3 regions of the Shewanella glacialimarina genome follow, and region 3 is predicted to be linked to each of the others. Evidence: predicted binding sites of a transcription regulator. Region 3 holds the regulator's gene; each other region holds the start of a gene.
What was found. Region 3 encodes NrdR, which represses ribonucleotide reductase genes. Its sites were predicted from a motif close to AAACACNANATNTNGTGTTT; they were not measured.

Region 1 (5,105 bases), 970 kb from region 3:
ATCATTAGGTGTTTGACAAAATGTTGAATAAGCCATGCTTCTTTTCCCAAAAAAGCGAGGAGTGCTCCCCGCATTTAATTTCTTAATTAAGTGATATCAATAAACCAGAGGTTTATATCTTACACGCACCACCGGCACAATCATCGTCTTCTTTTTCGATGGATATTATCTCATCTTGTTGATCCGACGCACCGTCACGGGTGTTGTGGTAATACAATGTCTTTACACCCAGCTTGTAAGCCGTTAGCAAATCTTTTAATAGCGTTTGCATAGGTACTTTACGACTTTGGAACTTCATTGGATCGTAATTAGTGTTGGCAGATATCGCCTGATCAACAAACTTCTGCATAATGCCGACAAGTTGTAAATACCCGTCGTTATTTGGCATGTTCCATAATAACTCGTATTGATCTTTCAATGTGTCAAAATCGGGTACAACTTGTTTCAATTGACCGTCTTTACTGGCCTTGACACTAATAAGACCACGTGGCGGCTCAATACCATTAGTGGCGTTAGATATTTGCGACGAGGTTTCAGACGGCATCAATGCCGATAACGTTGAGTTACGTAACCCATATTGCAAAATATCGGTACGTAAACCTTCCCAGTCTAAATGCAGTGGCTCATCACAAATTTTATCTAAGTCACGCTTGTAAGTATCAATGGGTAGAATGCCTTTCGAATAGGTTGTCTCGTTAAATAACGGACAGGCGCCTTTCTCTTGGGCAAGCTTCATTGAGGCTTTTAATAGATAAAATTGAATCGCTTCAAATGTTCGATGGGTTAAATTATTGGCTGAACCATCGGAATAACGTTTACCATTTTTAGCAAGGTAATTGGCGTAATTGATGACACCTATACCCAAAGTACGACGATTCATTGAGCCTAACTGCGCCGAAATGATCGGGTAATCTTGATAATCCAGTAAGTTATCTAACGCACGAACTGCAAGCTCAGCTAGCGGTTCTAATTCTTCTAGATTCTTGATTGTGCCTAAATTCAGTGCAGATAAGGTACAAAGTGCAATTTCACCATTAGGATCATCAATGTTCTTTAATGGCTTAGTCGGCAGGGCGATTTCTAAACACAAATTAGACTGCTTGATTGGCGCGACTTTTGAGTCAAATGGACTGTGGGTATTACAATGATCCACGTTTTGAATATAGATACGGCCTGTAGAAGCGCGTTCTTGCATCATTAACGAGAATAGCTCAACCGCTTTGATTTGCTTTTTACGCACAGCAGGATCTTGCTCATACTGAACATATAAACGTTCAAACTCAACTTGATCCTCAAAAAATGCATCATATAAACCCGGAACATCAGATGGGCTAAACAGGCTGATGTATTCGCCTTTAATCAAGCGTTGATACATTAACTTGTTTAACTGAACACCATAATCTAGATGGCGAACACGGTTATCATCAACACCGCGGTTATTTTTCAGAACCAGTAAAGATTCAACTTCTAAATGCCATATTGGGTAAAACAGTGTTGCCGCTCCGCCACGAACGCCGCCTTGTGAGCACGACTTAACCGCGGTTTGAAAATACTTGTAAAAAGGTAAACAACCAGTATGGAAAGCTTCACCGCCACGAATAGGACTGCCTAAGGCGCGAATACGACCAGCATTAATACCAATACCAGCACGTTGACTGACATATTTCACAATTGATGAGGCGGTTGCATTAATAGAATCTAAGCTATCGTCACACTCAATCAATACACATGAGCTGAATTGGCGTGTCGGTGTGCGCACCCCTGCCATAATCGGTGTCGGTAAAGAAATCTTGAAGTTTGATGTGGCATCATAGAAGTCTTTGACAAACTGTAAACGAGTGTCTTTGGGGTACTTTGAAAACAAACACGCAGCAACTAATATATAAAGGAACTGAGCACTTTCATATACTTCGTGGGTGACACGATTTTGAACTAGATACTTACCCTCTAGTTGCTTAACCGCGGCATAAGAGAAGTTCATGTCGCGCCAATGGTCAACATAAGTATCTAAGATGTCTAACTCTTCGCGGCTGTAATCAGCCAAAATATGCATATCATATTTGCCCATTTCAACCAGTCTGGTGACATGGTCATATAATTTAGGCGGTTCGAACTGACCAAATGCTTTTTTACGTAAATGGAATACCGCTAAGCGTGCTGCCACAAACTGATAATCGGGTGATTCAGGGGAAATAAGATCTGCCGCAGCTTTGATGATCGTTTCATGAATCGCTTCTGTTGGAATACCATCAAAAAATTGCAGATGCGATCTGAGTTCAACTTCAGATACAGATACGTTTTTTAATCCCTTGGTTGCCCAAGTAATAACGCGATGGATTTTGTCTAAATCGATATTTTCACGTTCGCCACAGCGTTTAGTGACAGTCATATTGCTATTCATTGCAGAGAGGCCTTGATTATATCTGTTATTGTGATTGAGCGCTTAATACCAAAAGCGATCGTGTCTAACCACGTTTACGTTTTCATGTAAAAACAATCATGCTGAAGCATTAAATACGACGGATTGAGACATTTTAGCACGCTAAGTCACCCGTTCAGCTTAATTAAATGAGTTATTTTAAACAACTCATTAGTGTCTGTGATTGTATTTGACACACAAGATATGGTGTTTTTTAAAATCTAACATACAAGATAGTGAGGTTGGAGGGTTTTTGCAAGCCACAATTTCTAGAACATCTTGTGGATAAGTTGAGGATAATCGCAACAGTTAGTAAAAGCTAACCCTACACCCCAAATTTATATAGCTTTTCTGTGGGCTGTAGAATAATTGTCCGTAATTTTAAAAGAATTTGATCGCTAAAAATATCAGCGATCGATTCTATTAGCTGATTTTTAGATTGATCTTTGATTGATTGTTTGAGTTGGCTTAATAGACGTTTAGCAACACCGTTTATATCGATAATATTAAGTAAGTTGACGGTCCAATACAAAATAGTCATGTAAACACTGTGTGGTTTTAAAATGAAGTTGTCCAGGCCAAGTGTCAGGTTTGTCTTGGAGCGATAAATAACCCCAATGCGCTATACCGCCAATCATATTGGCATTTTGAGCCGCGATAAGGTCACGTTCAGCATCTCCTATATAAATAATCGATTCAGGACTGATGTTCATCTGCTGCGCGGCAAGTAGCATAGGTGCGCGATGAGGTTTAGGGTGCAAAGTACTATCACCACTGATAAGAGTTTTAATTCGCGATATCAAGCCGAGTTTGTGAACCAAAGGACGGGCAAAGCGAGCATGCTTGTTTGTCACAATACCATAGGGAGTACCGTTATCATCAAAATGATTCAATAACTCTGCAAGGTTATCAAATAGAATGCTTTTGTCACCATTGATGAGCTGGTAGTGATGCAATAATGCTTGTTGGATCTGTTTTTGCTCATCATCGCTAATATCAGGCAGTGCAGCCTTAACCAGCGCCAAACTACCATGAGTGGCAGCATGCTTCACTTTTTCAAGACTGCATGCAGCATAACCCCCATCAGCCATGCCAAGGTTCAGTGCATAGACCAAATCTGGCGCAGTATCGGCAAGTGTGCCGTCTAAATCGAATAATACACCTTTAATCAAGGGCTTTAACACGCAGACTCCTAAGCGGTAGCAAACAATGCTAATCGACTTTTTGTGTAGCAATCATGTAATTAACATCAACACTGTTCGTGTATTTAAACACACCAGATAGTGGGTTATAGGCTATGCCCAATGCGTCTTTGCACAATAAGTCTGTTTTATCGACAAGATTAATTAATTCAGAAGGTCGAATAAACTTACTGTGATCATGGGTGCCTACTGGCAGCATCTTAAGTAGGTACTCTGCACCGACAATCGCAGTTAAATAAGACATCCAATTACGATTAATGGTTGAGAAAAACACATAGCCATCTGGTTTCACCATGTCACAGCATGCTTGGATGACAGATAGCGGGTCAGGGACATGTTCTAACATTTCCATACAGGTCACCACATCATAATAAGCTTGATGTGTATCTCTGTGCTCTTCAGCGGTGCATTTGATGTAATTGAGTGTTACACCAGTTTCTAATGCATGTAAACGAGCCACTTCAAGAGGTTCATTACCCATATCTAAGCCATCTACATGGGCGCCGATTTTAGCCATACTTTCAGATAAAATTCCGCCGCCACAACCAATATCGAGCACTTTTTTACCAAAAATGCCCTGTGCTGTTTGATCGATATAATTTAAACGTAATGGATTAAGCAGATGTAACGGTTTAAAGGAGCCATTTGGATCCCACCAGGTTTGTGCCATTGCTTCAAATTTAGCAATCTCATCGGGGTCGACATTTTTATTCGCAGCAGTTTCAGTAGACATGATTTACCTAGATATCGTTATGCATTATGGATGACATTATATCCATTGATGCAGTTTTTAATAGGGCTAAAATACGCCAATGCTGATGATCCCAGTCAACTTTTGCTATGTTCAGGTGGTTATTTAAACAACCTATCGGTTACATTGTTTATTTGTTACTCAAAATAAACATTCTTAAACCATTAAATCCGGACTTGCTAGAGTACTAAGTTACTGGTAAATGAGTAAGTTAGCCTTTTTATTAACACTAAAGTCAATTTGGTTTAGGTTTGCTCTGGCGACATTAAATATCTGTGTTAGAATGCCAAATCACGTTTTAAAGCTTGACGATATTATAGATTAAAAATCGTCAGCTCAATTTCAGGGGAACGCGCAGTTTATGACTGATCTGGCTTCATCTATTTCGCCAATTAATATTGAAGACGAACTCAAAAATTCGTATCTAGATTACGCTATGAGCGTAATTGTTGGTCGTGCATTGCCTGACGTGCGTGACGGCCTAAAGCCTGTACATCGCCGTGTCTTGTTTGCAATGAGCGAACTTAAAAACGACTGGAACAAACCTTATAAAAAATCCGCTCGTGTTGTCGGTGACGTAATCGGTAAATATCACCCACATGGTGACACCGCTGTTTATGACACTATTGTTCGTATGGCACAGCCATTCTCATTACGCTACACCTTAGTAGACGGCCAAGGTAATTTTGGTTCGGTTGACGGTGATTCAGCGGCTGCGATGCGTTATACCGAA
Region 2 (5,105 bases), 1.5 Mb from region 3:
AACTAAAGCCATAGCCAGATTCTTGTTTCCATTGCTCTGTGTTTTTCTTAAGATAAGCCACTATTTCAAGCGCTTTTTGACGTAAAACCCTATCATCAAATACATGTTGCGCATTACCATATAAAGCATTAATGGATTCATGTAAGCCGATGTAACCTAATGAAATTGATGCGCGACCATGTTTAAATATTTCACTAATGTCATCATCTGCTTTAAGGCGTACACCGCACGCCCCTTCCATATAAAGTATTGGCGCAACGCGGGCTTTAACTCCCACTAATCTTGCTATACGAGTGTCTAAAGCTTTTTTTGCTACCACGAGGCGTTTATCTAATAAAGCATAGAACTTGGCTTCATCGCCTTGGGCTTCTATGGCGATACGTGGCAGGTTTAAGCTCACCACCCCGAGATTGTTGCGGCCTTCATGCATCAACTGACCATCTTGCTCGAATGTGCCCAAGAATGATCGACACCCCATAGGTGTTTTAAAAGAACCGGTGACTTTAACGACTTGTTCGTAATTCAAAATGTCGGGATACATCCGCAGGCTAGCACACTCCAACGCTTGGCGTTTGATATCATAGTTTATATCTGCTGCCTTATGGTTAACGCCATCTTTAATTGCAAAAACCAGTTTTGGGAACACCGCAGTTTTACGGTTTTTACCTAATCCCGACTTGCGCACAGTTAATATTGACTTTTGAATTAAACGGGACTCCCAGCTAACACCCAAACCAAAGCCAAAGGTGACAAAGGGCGTTTGCCCATTGGCGGTATGCAAGGTATTCACTTCATATTCAAGTGATTGAAATGCATCGTGGCATTCTTTTTCTGTTTGCGCTTTTGCAAAGGCTTCAGCGTCGGCAATTTGCCACTTAATCCCCGTCGCAAGATGCTTTTGATAGCTTTTTTGAACAAAGATTGCCAACACTTCATCAATACGATTAATCGTGGTGCCACCATAAATATGACTCGCCACCTGGGCAATAATTTGTGCCGTTACTGCAGTTGCAGTCGAAATAGATTTTGGGGTTTCAATTTCCGCGTTACCCATTTTAAATCCGTGGGTTAACATGCCAGCCAAATCAATCAACATACAATTAAACATCGGAAAAAAAGGCGCGTAATCTAAATCGTGATAATGCAGTTCTCCCCGCTCGTGAGCGGCCACCACGTCTTTGGGTAGCAAATGAGTTTTAGCATAATGTTTTGCCACAATACCCGCTAATAAATCGCGTTGCGTGGGTATAACCTTCGCGTCTTTATTGGCATTTTCATTTAATAGGCTACTATCGCTTTGTTCTACTAAACCGCGAATTTGACGATTTAACTTACTTTTGCTCTCGCGGCTCACATCGCGATCATGTCGGTATTCAATGTAATGACGAGCAACCGACTTAAAAGGACCTGACATTAACCTGTTTTCAACTACATCTTGTAGTTGATGAATATCCACTTCTGCTTGTTGCTGAAAATCTTGTTTAACAGACAATGCCAAAGCACAGGCATAGTCATGATCTGATTGTCCGGCAGACTCCATTGCGGCAATAACGGCATCTTTTATTCGACTTGAATCAAATGCAGTGCGACATCCATCGCGCTTAATAACAACCAACATAACCAGCCTCTCCCTTAACGCTACCAAATCTATATATCGGTATACGAAAAATACAAAACACTATATGTAGTGTATTAAGCGTTAAATTGTCACTGACCGTGTTGATCTAGATCATCATTTTTCACGCTAAGGGGAAGCAAATAAAATTTATGTTGTGAACTCCAACAATCCACTTATTAGCGCTTGTTCAAAGGAATCAAGCTAGCTTAGGGGCAACATTTTCAGATTAGTTTTTAAGCGATGCTTGAATTAAATGCGCGATATCTTCAACTGCTTTTTTGCCTGCTGCAATCGCTTCATCTGCACGATGAAACTCCATGGTACCAATATCGGAAACATTGGGGATAATGCAAATATCCGGTGGGTCGCCCATTAACCGAGAGCGCTTGTGACGCTGCTCTAAAATATCCATTGACTGTGACATTACCGCTAGCATTCCAGGGTGTGACTTAGTGCCAAGCGACAGTTTGTCACTCAAACTAGTGATATAGTCTTTGCCCTTACCCAATAAATCCATAAAGCCTAAGTCAGGCTGCTCTTCATCTGAATCAAGCTGTTTATCTGACACAGGCTCAGAGCTACTGACTTGCTGAGGTAAAACTTGCATTTGCTTGCGTAAATAACCGTTCAAATCAACAGCGATGACAATATCGACACCAAGTGAGCGGCATAATGAGACTGGCACAGGGTTAACCACAGCACCATCAACTAACCAACGGCCATTTTGTTGTACTGGCGGCAAAAAGCCTGGCATCGAACAAGATGCTCTGACGGCATTGCGCAGTAAGCCTTCTTTAAACCAAATTTCCTGGCCAGAATACAAATCCGTTGCAACTGCTGCAAAGGGACGTTTCAAGTTTTCAATATCAACAGCGCCAATATGAGTAGACATAACGTCAAATACTTTTTCACCGCTAATCAGCCCACCTTTACGCCAACTAATGTCCATTAATCCAATAACATCCCAACTTGAAAAGCCGCACACCCAACTTTTAAGTTCTGCTAGACTGTCATTGGCATATGCCGCTCCAACCAGTGCGCCAGCAGAGCAGCCAGCAATTTTATCCGGATAAATGCCTAATTCAGCTAAGCCTTCAAGCACACCAATATGCGCCCAACCTTTAGCTGCACCGCTGCCCAATGCCAATCCGATAATCGGTTTTTTCTGTGGTGAGGCTTGAACTGGTGCCATTTATATACTCCATAGGGTCACTTTTAAACGTTAATAATCAGGCTTTATTAGCCAAGTGCTTTATTAGCATAAACAAGCAAGTCATTATTGGCTATAGCAAGCTTATCCAGCTATAATATTGGGCTATTATTTTTTAGGGGATCCACCTTTGCAGTTTTCTGATTTTTCGCTTGATAAACGCTTGTTAGATAGTTTGAAGCATATGGGTATTACTGACCCAACCGAGATCCAAGAACAAGCCTTACCTATTGCCCTAGCGGGTAAAGATTTGATGGCATCATCGAAAACTGGCTCAGGGAAAACCTTAGCGTTTTTACTGCCTGCGATGCAGCGGATTATTTCCAGCAGAGCGCTGTCGAAAAAAGATCCTCGCGTGCTGATTTTATTGCCGACTCGAGAGCTTGCTCAGCAAGTATATGGTCAACTCAGATTACTGGTTGCCAATACCCAATACAAAGCTATCAGTATTTTGGGCGGTGAAAACTTTAACGACCAAGCCAAAGGCTTGTCCCGTGACCCACACTTTATTGTGGCAACTCCGGGTCGAATTGTTGATCATCTTGAGCAACGTCACTTATTTTTAAATGGCCTTGAATTACTTGTTCTTGATGAAGCTGACCGCATGTTGGACCTAGGTTTTGCACCACAACTGAAAGCCATTAATGAAGCAGCTGATCATAAACGTCGTCAAACCTTGATGTTTTCTGCCACCTTAGATCATCAAAGCATTAACGATATTGCCGCCACATTATTGAAGAATCCAAGCCATGTGGCCATTGGCACCAGTTATGCTGAACACAAAGATATTGAACAAAAAATGCTGTTTGCAGATCATTTAGATCACAAACAAGCACTGTTAAGCCACTTATTGAAGCAGCCAGAACACAAGCAAACCATTGTATTTACCGCAACTCGCTCAGACACAGACCGTTTAGCCACGCTGTTAGCTGAACAGGGTTTTTCTACCGCAGCATTAAGCGGTGAGCTAAAACAAAATGCCCGTAACCAAATTATGGATCAATTTAGTCGTGGCCAGCAGCAAATTCTTATCACTACTGATGTGGCCTCTAGAGGGCTAGATTTAGTTAACGTGTCATTAGTTGTTAACTTTGATATGCCAAAATTTGCTGAAGAATATGTCCATCGTATTGGCCGTACTGGTCGTGCTGGCGCTAAAGGTATTGCAGTTTCATTAGTGGGGCCAAAAGACTGGCAAAGCTTTTTACAAGTGCAGTCATTTTTACGCAAAAACTTTGAATTTACCTCGGTTGACGGTTTACCAGCAAAGTTTTCAGGCTTAAGTCAGCAAGCGGGAACTAAAGCCGCCAAAGACAAACCTGAAACCAAAGTCGCAGCTAAGGCTAAAGCTAAGCAAAAAGCTAAAGCTGTGCCTAAGCGCGACAAAACATTTATTACCGGCATAGACGTTGGCGATGCGCCAATGCGCCGTAAAGCGAAACCCATTGTGATTATTGAACAAAAAATCAGTGACAGTGAAGACTAATTATTAAGTGACACGCCGGTTAAAGTATCATGCGGTCACTCATTGAAATGCGGAAAGGATAAACATGAAAGTTTGTGGTGTAGAGTTAAAAGGTGGCGAGGCCATCATCAGTTTACTTAGCTATGAAGGTGAAACCTTCAATGTGCCGAGTTGTCGTAAAGTATCATTTGCGGTGTCAGATTCGGCATCGACAGAGTCTCTGCGTGAGTTTCATTTTGCTTTTCATAAGCTAATGGAAGACTACAAGATTGACCAAATCGCGATTATTGAACGTGAACAAAAAGGTAAGTTTGCTGGCAGCGCAACAAGCTTTAAATTAGAAGCGGCGATTCAAATTACCGAACTGCCAGTGGTGATGATTTCACCATTAACTATTAAAGAGCAGCTAAAGCGTAATCCACCGCAAGTTGACTTTGATTCTTTAGATTTAAAACGCGTTCAGCTAAATGCATTCGATGTCGCTTATGTGCATCATAACCGATTGATATTCGGTAAAGTTTAATTCCGAGTTGACATTTTCAGGGCTGAGCTTTTAGCGTTATCTGTCATCACACTCAATGGAGATAACGCTAAAAGCAGCGCTTAAAAACACTTATGACAAACTCTAAATCAAAAAAACTAACTGCTCCACCTAAAATGCAATTAAAGTCTACTAGCCAAGCATTAAAGCCCAAAATAGACATAAGCACACTCATCACCAGCGATGACGTTAAAAAGCAACAAAGTGAGCGCAGTGCGATGCGCTATCTGTCTGGTTATAATCCTCAAATTATCAGCCAAATAGCTGAATT
Region 3 (5,105 bases):
GGAAGTAACGGTCATGGGTAATCGCCACTACGGTGCCGGTATATTCTTGTAAAAAGTGTTCAAGCCAAGCAACCGATTCAGCATCTAAATGGTTGGTTGGTTCGTCAAGTAGCAGCATTTCAGGTTTTTCAAGTAACAAACGACAAATAGCAACTCGACGACGCTCACCACCCGATAATACTTCAATTTTCTCATCCCAATCAGGCAGACGTAATGCATTGGCAGCGCGCTCTAATACATTGTCAAGATTATGTGCGTCCTGGGCTTGAATAATAGCTTCTAATTCGCCTTGCTCTTTTGCTAATGCATCAAAGTCTGCATCAGGCTCAGCATATAAAGCATAAACTTCATCTAAACGAGTCAGCGCGTTTTTAGCTTCGCTTACCGCTTCTTCAACCGCTTCACGTACGGTTTGGTTTAAGTTTAATTTCGGTTCCTGTGGCAAGTAACCAATTTTAAGGCCAGGCATAGGGCGAGCTTCGCCCTCAATCTCAGTATCAAGACCAGCCATAATGCGCAGCAGTGTTGATTTACCTGAACCGTTTAAACCTAATACGCCGATTTTTGCGCCAGGGAAAAAACTTAAAGAGATGTCTTTTAAAATCTGCTTTTTAGGTGGGACAATTTTGCCCACTCTTAGCATGCTATATACAAATTGAGCCATGAGGTTCCAACATTGATTAACACAGAATAGAATGATTCTAATGGAATCTTAATCGAACTTAAATCTGATTTTGATTGTTATCAGTCGATTTTTATATCTTGTAACGCGCTAACTAGTATTTGCTAGAATTTAGTTTAAATATCTATCTGAGTTAGCAGTTATATTTAACTGCCAAATATAAGCATTTAAAGTCGTAAAAATAGAACAGTGTTTTTGATGACTGTTTTACGCATTATGTAGCTTAAAAAAAATGTTTAAAATACCAAGGTAAAAATAGTTACCGATTGTAAATTAAGGTTATTTTTAATTTTGCATGAGATTTTCTATTGTTATTTAGTAACTAAATTCATGCTGTAAAGGCTGGGATTGTTTGCATTTGCAGAGTAGAATACCGCGCAACCCTACTAATATAAAACCTACCGTTGGAGTTACCATGCTTAAGAAAGCGATGAATATAGCGGATTACGATCCAGAACTATTTAAAGCCATTGAAGATGAAACTTGTCGCCAAGAAGAGCACATCGAGTTAATAGCATCTGAAAACTATACCAGTCCACGTGTTATGGAAGCTCAAGGTTCACAGTTAACCAATAAGTATGCTGAAGGCTATCCAGGTAAGCGTTACTACGGTGGTTGTGAGTATGTTGATGTTGTTGAAACCTTAGCCATTGAACGTGCTAAAGAGTTATTTGGCGCAACTTACGCCAACGTACAACCGCATTCAGGTTCACAAGCAAACAGTGCAGTATTTATGGCATTGTTAAAGCCAGGCGACACTGTACTTGGTATGAATTTAGCTCACGGCGGTCATTTAACCCACGGTTCACCAGTTAACTTTTCTGGTAAATTATATAACATCATTCCTTATGGTATCGATGAGTCGGGCAAAATTGATTATGACGAAATGGAACGTTTAGCGGTAGAACATAAACCTAAGATGATGATTGGTGGTTTCTCTGCTTATTCTGGTATTGTTGACTGGGCCAGAATGCGTGAAATAGCGGATAAAATTGGCGCATACTTTTTTGTGGATATGGCGCACGTTGCGGGCCTTATTGCTGCAGGTGTTTATCCAACTCCAGTACCTCATGCACATGTTGTTACTTCTACAACGCATAAAACATTAGCTGGCCCACGTGGCGGTATCATTATTTCTGCAGCTAATGATGAAGACTTATACAAAAAATTAAACTCTGCAGTGTTTCCTGGTGGCCAAGGCGGCCCATTAATGCATGTTATTGCTGGTAAAGCGGTTGCGTTTAAAGAAGCACTAGAGCCTGAGTTTAAAGTTTACCAACAACAAGTTGTTAAAAATGCTAAAGCAATGGTTGAAGTATTTTTAGCGCGCGGATACAAAATTGTTTCTGGCGGTACTGAAAACCACTTAATGCTTGTTGATTTAATCGGTCGCGACTTAACCGGTAAAGAAGCTGATGCAGCGTTAGGTAGTGCCAATATCACGGTTAATAAAAACTCAGTACCTGATGATCCACGTTCACCATTTGTAACTTCAGGTGTTCGTATTGGTACCCCAGCTATTACTCGCCGTGGCTTTAAAGAAGCTGAAGCGAAGCAATTAACGGGTTGGATTTGTGACATTTTAGATGACGCACAAAACCAAACTGTGATTGATAGCGTAAAAGGTCAAGTGTTGGCCTTATGCGCTAAGTTCCCTGTTTACGGATAATTCCTGCTGCACGGAATATCCTTTCATCACTAATGCTATCCCTAAAGGTTAGCTTAACCTTGATGAGTAAATAGGATAAACTTTAATGGCCACTAATTTTAGTGGCCATTTTATTTTCGGAGGTTCAATGCATTGTCCTTTTTGTAGCGCGACTGATACTAAAGTTATCGATTCACGTTTAGTGGCAGATGGCCACCAAGTTCGCCGTCGCCGTGAATGCACTGAATGCCATGAACGTTTTACAACCTTTGAAGGTGCAGAGCTAGTCATGCCTAGGGTGATAAAACGTGATGGCAGCCGCCAACCTTTTGATGAAGAAAAACTTCGTGGTGGTATGTTGCGCGCGGTTGAAAAACGTCCAGTATCTATGGATGAAATCGAACAAGCAATTACTAAAATTAAGTCCACATTACGCGCGACAGGTGAGCGTGAAATTGATTCTGAGATGATAGGTAATTTAATGATGGATCAATTAATGAGCCTAGATAAAGTCGCTTATATTCGATTTGCCTCTGTTTATCGTGCTTTTGAAGATGTGTCACAATTTGGCGAAGCGATTGCTAAATTGCAAAAATAAACTTCCCCTAGGACTTGAGTAACTTTTTATGACTAGCTTTAGTGTATTTGATACCCAAATGATGGGTCGTGCGATCCAGCTGGCGCGAAAAGGTCTTTATACTACGCGCCCCAATCCATCTGTTGGCTGCGTACTTGTCCAAGACTCAATTATTATTGGTGAAGGTTATCATCAAGTTGCGGGTCAAGGACATGCAGAGGTCAATGCATTGGCTGATGCCGCTAAACAAGGATATTCTACCGTTGGCGCTACAGCCTATGTGACTTTAGAGCCTTGTAGTCATTATGGACGTACTCCGCCCTGCGCCTTAGGGTTAATTAATGCCCAGGTTGCTAGAGTCGTTATTGCAGTGAAAGACGCTAACCCTCAAGTAGCCGATAACGGTATTGCCATGTTGCAAGATGCAGGTATTCAAGTTGAGGTTGGTTTATTAGCCGCTGAAGCTTTGACGTTAAACCTAGGGTTTATGAAGCGGATGAAAACCGGTTTGCCATGGGTTACGGTGAAAGTTGCCGCTAGTTTAGATGGCAAAACTGCCTTGTCTAATGGTGTTTCTAAATGGATTACCGGTCCCGCAGCAAGACAAGATGTGCAACGAATGCGTGCCCGCCATTGCGCGTTAATCACGGGCGTTGAAACTATTATTGCAGATGATCCTAGCTTAAATGTGCGTTATGAAGAACTTGGCAGCTTGAAAAGTTCTCTTTCACCCACATCTCTACAGCAGCCATTAAGAGTCGTGTTAGATTCCCAAGCCCGATTAACCGCAGATTTTATGCTATTCAGTATTGAAACACCGATTCTATTAGTTTCAACCTGTGGCTACTCTAATGCTGTACAAGCACTTTTTCCTAACCATGTTAGTTTGCTGCAGGTAAAAGCAAATAGTGCAGGGCGTGTGTGTCTTGATACCTTATTGAAATATTTGGGTGAAAGTTGTAACTCAGTGATGATTGAAGCAGGGGCAACACTTTCAGGCAGTTTTGTTGAACATAATCTGGTCGATGAGCTTGTTTTGTACCAAGCACCAAAACTGTTGGGCAGTGAAGGGCGCAACATGCTGACCTTAACTGATTATCAATCAATGGATCAAATACCCAAAATAGTATTAAAAGATCAACGAAATGTCGGCCAAGACACACGATTTGTATTTGGTTTAAGCTAAAATATCTCATCATTAATGTTCAATTCTGTTGGGCAGAAATAGGAAAAGTGACTCTCTATGTTTACAGGCATTATTGAAGCCCTAGGCACCTTGCGCAAGATTGAGCGCAAAGGTAACGATATTCGGTTAACTGTGGCTAGCGGTAAACTCGATTTATCCGATGTAAAATTAGGCGACAGCATTGCCACAAACGGCGTCTGTTTGACCGTAGTGCAATGTTTAGCTGATGGTTATGTTGCCGATGTTTCTGCTGAAACGGTTACTTTAACAGGATTTGCACATTACCAGGTTGGCCAGAAAGTTAACTTAGAAAAGGCAGTGACAGCAACAACACGTTTAGGTGGTCATATGGTCAGCGGCCATGTTGACGGTATCGCTAAAGTTGATGGGCGTCAGTATCGCGGACAAGCGATTGAGTTTTGGTTGTCAGCTCCTGCTGATTTAGCTAAATATATTGCCCACAAAGGTTCAATTACCATAGATGGTGTGAGCTTGACCGTAAATGAGGTTAAAGGTCATCAATTTAGACTTACTATTGTGCCGCACACGGCAAGCGAAACGACCTTAACCGAATTAAAAGCAGGCGCTAACGTAAATATTGAAGTGGACTTAATTGCCCGATATCTTGAACGATTAATGCAGCCGCAGGATGAACAGCAACCTAAATCAGGTGTCACTCTGTCTATGTTAGCCAATGCTGGCTATATGAAATAGTCCGTTGAATTTTATCAGAAAGTGCTTTGAGCTTTATAAGAACCTATTCTACGCTTTATAGAACAGTATTTTGACTCATGTTTTTGCTTTGAATATATTGAGCTGAGCATAAATAATCACCCTAAATAACAAATAAAGGTCCCTACATGGCTTTACACAGTATAGAAGAAATCATCGAAGACATTCGTCTCGGTAAAATGGTTATCTTAATGGATGACGAAGACCGTGAAAATGAAGGCGACCTTATCATGGCAGCCGATTGTGTCACGCCTGAAGCCATCAATTTTATGGCCACTTT

Region 1: the regulator NrdR is predicted to act here: its motif matches at 2,613-2,632, upstream of nrdA (class 1a ribonucleoside-diphosphate reductase subunit alpha).
Region 2: the regulator NrdR is predicted to act here: its motif matches at 1,674-1,693, upstream of nrdD (anaerobic ribonucleoside-triphosphate reductase).

The regions. Positions count from the first base shown of each region.
Region 1 covers NZ_CP041216.1:2,266,779-2,271,883, reverse strand. The annotation lists gene nrdB (class Ia ribonucleoside-diphosphate reductase subunit beta) at 1-36, opposite strand, end outside; gene nrdA (class 1a ribonucleoside-diphosphate reductase subunit alpha) at 113-2,401, opposite strand; gene FJ709_RS09885 (HAD family hydrolase) at 2,926-3,603, opposite strand; gene ubiG (bifunctional 2-polyprenyl-6-hydroxyphenol methylase/3-demethylubiquinol 3-O-methyltransferase UbiG) at 3,632-4,354, opposite strand; gene gyrA (DNA gyrase subunit A) at 4,734-5,105, shown strand, end outside.
Region 2 covers NZ_CP041216.1:1,706,764-1,711,868, reverse strand. The annotation lists gene nrdD (anaerobic ribonucleoside-triphosphate reductase) at 1-1,618, opposite strand, end outside; gene rssA (patatin-like phospholipase RssA) at 1,845-2,810, opposite strand; gene FJ709_RS07360 (DEAD/DEAH box helicase) at 2,959-4,314, shown strand; gene FJ709_RS07355 (DUF3010 family protein) at 4,379-4,816, shown strand; gene FJ709_RS07350 (YgjP-like metallopeptidase domain-containing protein) at 5,053-5,105, shown strand, end outside.
Region 3 covers NZ_CP041216.1:3,234,233-3,239,337, reverse strand. The annotation lists gene ettA (energy-dependent translational throttle protein EttA) at 1-664, opposite strand, end outside; gene glyA (serine hydroxymethyltransferase) at 1,098-2,351, shown strand; gene nrdR (transcriptional regulator NrdR) at 2,479-2,928, shown strand; gene ribD (bifunctional diaminohydroxyphosphoribosylaminopyrimidine deaminase/5-amino-6-(5-phosphoribosylamino)uracil reductase RibD) at 2,957-4,093, shown strand; gene FJ709_RS14165 (riboflavin synthase) at 4,151-4,807, shown strand; gene ribBA (bifunctional 3,4-dihydroxy-2-butanone-4-phosphate synthase/GTP cyclohydrolase II) at 4,954-5,105, shown strand, end outside.